Regions from separate parts of the Halobacillus sp. A1-3 genome, predicted to be linked through region 2. Evidence: riboswitches for the same ligand, from Rfam matches in the RefSeq annotation. Region 2 holds a riboswitch; the other holds the start of a gene.
The links. Region 2 has a riboswitch for S-adenosylmethionine ahead of ACRYKC_RS08835 (phosphoadenylyl-sulfate reductase). Riboswitches for the same ligand answer to the same signal wherever they lie in the genome.

Region 1 (3,420 bases), on a different contig from region 2:
ATTTGCTTGGCTACATTAAAACGTGTGATATCCTCACGTACAAACGACCAGTTCAAAATCGTAATAGGACCCGTCAACATTCCCTTCACCGGTTTATTGGTCAGAGACTGTGCATAACAGATTTCTTTTACAGTCATCGCTTCTTTCCAAGCCACATCTGTATAGATGATTGGCGGTTTTACGCAACGAGACCCATAGGACTGCACCCATCCAAATCGGGTGAACGCAAATCCTTCGAGTTTTTCACCAAAGAACTCGACCATGTCGTTGCGCTCAAACTCTCCATGAACAAGTACGTCCAGTCCCAATTCCTCCTGGCGGTTAATCCATTCAGATATATTGTTTTCTATAAACGTTTCATAATAGGAATCGGACCATTCCCCTTGGCGCCATTTTGATCGTGCCTGGCGTATTCCTTTGGTTTGCGGCAAACTGCCGATGGTTGTCGTTGGCAGCAGCGGAATCTTGAAAAACGCTTCCTGTAGTTTCTTGCGAGTTTGGTAGTCCCTATTTCGCTTTGTCATGTGAACGGTGCCCTCAGATAGTCGATCTGATGTATTTTGCTTTAAAGCCCATAGTTGGTTTCGTTTCTCTTTTTGGACAGCGAGTTCTTCTTCAATTAAATCTCTTCCATTGTTGATGCCTCTAGTTAAAAGGGTCACTTCTTCAAGTTTTTGATCGGCAAAAGCTAACCCGTTCTTTAACTCAGGATCTAGTTCTTGTTCAGTTTCTACAGTTACAGGGACGTGTAATAAACTACAAGAAGGTTGGACGATCAGGCTTTGAGTTTCAGAAAGAATTTCCTCAACTTGGGCAAGCTTCTCTTCCAAATCCGTTCTCCAAATATTTCTGCCATTGATCAGCCCGCCAGCAAGGGTTTTGTCTTTAGGAAAACCGTGCTTCTTTAATGCTTCTAAATTCGCTCCTTCGTCATGAACGAAATCCAGGCCAATCCCCGCGACTGGAAGGGATATGATCTCTTCATAATGATCAATAGCTTCAAAATAAGTTTGAAGCAGAATCTTAGCTCCCGGTAATTGCTGGTGGATTGAATGATACACCTCTTTAAAAAGTTGAAGGTCTTTCTTAGAGACTGATGTACATAGAATAGGTTCATCCACCTGAATCCAGTCCGCACCAGCACTTATTAGTTCCTGAAGCACTTGTATGTAGAGAGGGACAAGCTTCTCTAATAGAGGACCTGCATCAGCTTCCCTATACCCTTTTGCTAACTTGACAAAAGTAATCGGACCTAACAAGACCGGTTTAGTCGTCAGTCCAAGTTCTTCTTTCGCTTCTTTAAAGTATTGAAGCTGATAATTATGTGTAAGCTCGGGAGTTTGATCTAATTGGATCTCAGGGACGATATAATGGTAATTGGTATTGAACCATTTCGTCATTTCTGAAGCAACGGATTCATCGTTGCCGCGTGCGATATCGAAATAAGTAGTTATAGAATAATCCCTTTTTTTAAAACGTGAGGGAATCAGCCCAAACATAAATGCTGTGTCCAAAACATGGTCGTACAGACTGAAATCCCCAACCGGTATCAAGTCGATACCAAGATTATTCTGTTTTTGCAGATGAGTCAGGCGAATTTTTTTCATGTCTTTCAGCAGATCCTCTTCTGAGATTGAACCCTTCCAAAAACGTTCCAATGTCTTTTTCCATTCTCTATTTTCTCCGATTCTTGGATAACCAATGGCTGAACTTAGTACTTGAGTCATTTTGATTCCTCCCTTTAATTTTTGACAATAAAAAATCCCTCTATGTAGGAGAGAGATGGTTGAAAGTAGTTTGGGAAATAGCCGTTTATAACAAACGGATCCCATTCGTCTTAACACCTCCCTATTCCTCGTAGGTTTGAGTGTACAACCAACAGGCAGGTCTCCTGACTTATGTTCATCACAAACCTGCGTCTTCCCGTCTATTTATCTAAAAGACAGTGACTTGCAAGCAGGTTTGCTCCCATTTACAGTGGCGGGACCGTGCCGGAGTTTCACCGGACTTCCCTTTTAAGCTGAATAAGTCTATTCAGCACCTGAAGATCTACGGTATTCAGTTGTTGATCCATATGTAAGAAAAAAACCTCTCACGAAGGAGAGGTTTATACGTACAACCTCTCTTATCTTTCAAAGGCAAAGCTTTGCTGGAATTGGCACCTAAATCTGCAAAAATGCTGATTCGGCTGCCGGGCTTCGCTGGGCCAGTCCCTCCACCGCTCTAAATAAGAGATCGTATTCGTTTAATGGATTAAAAGAATACTAGCATGGAGGCAGGACACTGTCAAATTGAAGTAATGTCAGAAAAAGGTGTTTTTTATGACAGATTATGGTACGCTATCATTGGTTGTTAACCATTCGACAAAATTGGTTAACCGATACGTTCTTAGAAAGGGGATTTGTTTATGTGGAGAGTTTTAGCGATTAAAGCGATTAATGGTTATGAGATTACGAATGATGAAGCTTTAGACGTTCTAAACTGCCCGGAAGATGAGCTGCTCAGTTTGCTGCACAGTGCCTATCATGTCAGAAAGAAGTTTTACGGGAACAAAGTGAAGCTGAACATGATCATCAATACAAAATCAGGTTTTTGTCCAGAGAACTGCGGGTACTGTGCGCAGTCCAGAGATTCAAAAGCTCCCATCGAAAAATATCGAATGATGGACAAAGATACGATTGTTCGAGGAGCAGAAAAAGCTCACCAAATGAAGTCTGGTACATATTGCATCGTTGCAAGCGGAAGAGGGCCTTCCACACGTGAGATAGATATTGTAACCTCGGCGGTCAAAGAGATCAAAGCGAAGTATGATATAAAGGTTTGTGCATGCTTGGGACTACTAAAACCAGAACAAGCTGAGCAGTTGAAAGAGGCTGGCGTCGATCGTTACAACCACAATATTAACACCTCAGAAAATCACCACGATCAAATCACCACGAGTCACACCTACGACGATCGTGTCGTAACGGTTAACTATGCGAAACAATCAGGACTTTCCCCATGCTCCGGTGTCATAGTCGGAATGAAAGAATCGAAACAGGATATCGTTGATATGGCGCGCGCCTTGAATCTCATGGATGCGGATTCCATTCCAGTTAATTTCCTTCATGCCATCGATGGAACAGCGCTTGAAGGGACTGACGAATTGACGCCGTCCTATTGTTTAAAGATTTTATGCCTTTTCCGTTTTATCAACCCTACAAAAGAAATCCGCGTTTCCGGGGGGCGCGAGGTGAATTTACTCAGCCTACAGCCGCTAAGTTTATATCCAGCGAACTCCATTTTTGTTGGAGATTATCTAACTACAGAGGGGCAAGAAAGTACGGAAGACCACAAAATGATCGAAGATTTAGGGTTTGAAGTGGATGTAGTAACCAAGGAAAAAGTTTTAAGTTAAAAGAAACTGCCTCAATAGGGCAG
Region 2 (3,420 bases):
AGCGGCAAGAACTCCTCCGATAACGAACGCAGCCACCCAGGTCCAGTTGAATTGATCTAACCCAAGGAATAGGATGAATCCAAGCGTTGCCGAGGTCGTTACGGCAAATTCACTCGTATCTACGGTGCCGATCACTTTTCTTGGTGTTGCTCCTTTTTGGGAAAGTAGAATAGGTGTATTGATCGGTCCCCATCCCCCGCCTCCAATTGAATCAAAAAAGCCTGCTAAAAACCCTAGAGGATAAATAAACCGCTTTTTCAACGAGAGCGTTTGTTTCTTGTCAGAAGACTCCTGATTTAGAAAAAGGAACCTGAACAAAATGTAAACACCTAGAAGAAGCAGGAATGTGGATATGAAAGGTTTAATAACTTCACCAGGAAGGCTGCTTAAAAAAGCTGCCCCAACAAAAGCGCTGATTGATCCTGGAATGACAAGGGTTAGCACCAACTTCTTGTCGACGTTATTGAATTTGTAATGCGAATATCCAGACATAGCGGTTGTCGCAATCTCTGACATATGTATAGAGGAAGATGCGACAGCAGGTGCAACTCCGTATGCAAGGAGCAAGGAGGACGAACTTAATCCATATGCCATGCCGAGCGCCCCGTCGATTAATTGAGCAAAAAAGCCGACAATGGCAAAAATAATTAGCTTTCTCATAATGATTCACCTCTTAAATTTATTATTCTTATAAAAATACTCGGGATTATACCGAAAAATTTTTAGCAATGGTAATGTAAAAAGAATTTTTTCAATAAAAAAACCCCTTTTAATAAGAAGAGGTGAATAACTACCTTCTCCTTATCTTTCAGATCAAGCCTGCTGGACTGAGCACCTTCTTTTTAGAGGTTGCTGCGGGATTATAGGACCAGTTTCCTCCCCCGACTCTTTATAAGGATTATCATATTATGGTTTTAAAATTTTGATACATCCTAATCTAAGCGAGTTCAGAAATGTTGTCAAGCCCAATGTTAAAATATACAGAATTTTTAAATAAGCTATTGACATATGATTAATATGGGCATAAGATTTGTATCAATCCTAATTTTTGAAAAACTTATAATCGATTTTCTTATCCTGAGAGGTGGAGGGACTGGCCCTTTGAAGCCTCGGCAACGGGTCTGAGCAGGAAAATTCAGAAACTGTGCCAATTCCAGCAAGTGAATTCACTTGGAAGATAAGAAGATGAGCTTTTACATATCAATGTAAACCTCTCTTCTTATTGATCAAGAAGAGAGGTTTTTTGATTTAGTTGATTAGGTAGGACCCTAGAAGGGAGGATATGATGAAAAAAGATAAAGTGACGTATGAACATTTTACCGGTGATCCATTTGCCGGCTTACAAACGGATAACGAAGTGAAGCAGGCTTTGGAAGTATTACGCTGGGCTTATGATTCATACGGTGAGTCTATCGTCTATGCGTGCAGTTTCGGTGCGGAGGGTATCGTGCTAATCGATCTAATTTCAAAAATTAAATCTGACGCTCGTATTGTTTTTCTTGATACTGGCGTACACTTCCAAGAAACTTACGATTTGATTGAAAAAGTACAAAAACGATATCCGAATTTAAATATTGAATTGAAAAAGCCTGAATTGACACTGGATCAACAAGCAAAGACTTATGGTGATGAGTTATGGAATAAGAATCCTGACCAATGTTGCTATATAAGAAAGATCAAGCCATTGGAAGACGCCCTTTCAGGTGCGACTGCTTGGATTTCAGGCTTGAGAAGAGAGCAGTCCCCGAGCCGCAGCCGTACGAACTTTGTTAATAAAGATGAGCGGTTTAAATCTGTAAAAGTTTGTCCCCTTATCCATTGGACTTGGGACTTCGTATGGCAATATATCCGACTAAACAACTTGGATTACAACGAATTGCATGACCAAGGATATCCGAGTATTGGCTGTATGCCTTGCACATTTCCGGAGGATGGCGATGGCCGTTCAGGCAGATGGAAAGGATTTAATAAAACAGAATGCGGTTTGCATACGCCAGGAAACCCTGAAGCATAAACAGAATCAATTATGAGGAGGAGTATGGTATGACAATTATATCCCCACACGGTGGTAAGCTTGTAAATCGGTGGAAAGCAGGGGCACCATTACCTGAAGCAAATGAAAAAATTGAAATCGATGCAATGGCATTGAGTGATTTGGAGCTGCTCGCAAACGGAGCCTATAGTCCATTGACTGGTTTTCTAAATCAGGAGAATTACGAATCAGTGGTGGAGACGATGAGGTTAGCGGATGGAACACCATGGAGCATCCCCATCACATTGCCTGTAGACGAAAAGAAAGCTGAACAACTCAATAGTGGCGATATCGCTGAACTCATTTATCAGGATACTGTCTATGGCGTTATCGTAGTAGATGAAATCTATCAGCCAGATAAAAACAAGGAAGCAGAGAAGGTGTACTTAACAACCGAACTCGAACACCCTGGGGTGAAAAAGCTTTTCAACCGTCCTAATTATTATGTGGCAGGGGAAATTCAATTAATTAAAAAACCTAGCCGTCACCATGAAGATAAATATTATTTAGATCCAGCGGAATCAAGAGAACTCTTTCAACAGCTAGGCTGGAAAAAAGTCGTCGGCTTCCAGACTCGAAATCCAGTCCATAGAGCTCATGAATACATCCAAAAAGCTGCGCTTGAAATTGTGGATGGTCTTTTTCTTAATCCACTCGTAGGAGAAACGAAGAGTGATGATATTCCAAGTGACGTCCGAATGAAGAGTTACGAAGTGTTAATTGATCATTATTACCCTCATAACAGGGTTGTGCTTGCTGTATTTAATGCTGCCATGCGCTATGCAGGGCCGAGAGAAGCTATTTTTCACGCCCTCGTCAGAAAAAATTTCGGCTGTTCTCATTTTATTGTCGGCAGGGATCATGCAGGCGTCGGAGATTATTACGGGACGTATGATGCTCAAAAGATCTTCTCAGAATTCAGTGAGGATGAGCTCGACATTACACCGCTGTTTTTCGAACATAGTTTTTACTGCCACGCTTGCGAAGCGATGGTTTCACACAAAACATGTCCCCATGATGACGATCAGCACGTCATTTTATCAGGTACAAAAGTTCGTGAACTTCTAAGAAACGGAGAAAAACCACCGAAAACGTTCAGCAGACCTGAAATTGCTGAAGTATTGATCGAGGGATTGAAAACAAATTCTCCCATAAAATCTTAAATAGAAAGGGTGAGAGTGATGAGTTCGAATATTACGTGGCATGATACCTCATTGGATGTTAATCATTACCGGAAGTTAAATGGCCATCATAGTGGGGTCATCTGGTTAACAGGATTATCAGGTTCAGGTAAATCTAGTATTGCTAATCGTTTGAATCAGTTGCTTTATGAAAAGAAAGTACACACCTATTTGCTGGATGGAGACAATGTTCGGCATGGATTGAAT

Region 1: another riboswitch for S-adenosylmethionine. It lies ahead of metE (5-methyltetrahydropteroyltriglutamate--homocysteine S-methyltransferase); the one in region 2 lies ahead of ACRYKC_RS08835 (phosphoadenylyl-sulfate reductase).

Annotation. Positions count from the first base shown of each region.
Region 1 covers NZ_JBPCEO010000002.1:302,115-305,534, reverse strand. The annotation lists gene metE (5-methyltetrahydropteroyltriglutamate--homocysteine S-methyltransferase) at 1-1,727, opposite strand, end outside; cobalamin riboswitch at 1,865-2,060, opposite strand; SAM riboswitch class I at 2,123-2,234, opposite strand; gene bioB (biotin synthase BioB) at 2,408-3,397, shown strand.
Region 2 covers NZ_JBPCEO010000004.1:200,021-203,440, forward strand. The annotation lists gene ACRYKC_RS08830 (sulfite exporter TauE/SafE family protein) at 1-660, opposite strand, end outside; SAM riboswitch class I at 799-898, opposite strand; SAM riboswitch class I at 1,070-1,184, shown strand; gene ACRYKC_RS08835 (phosphoadenylyl-sulfate reductase) at 1,286-2,014, shown strand; gene sat (sulfate adenylyltransferase) at 2,044-3,195, shown strand; gene cysC (adenylyl-sulfate kinase) at 3,214-3,420, shown strand, end outside.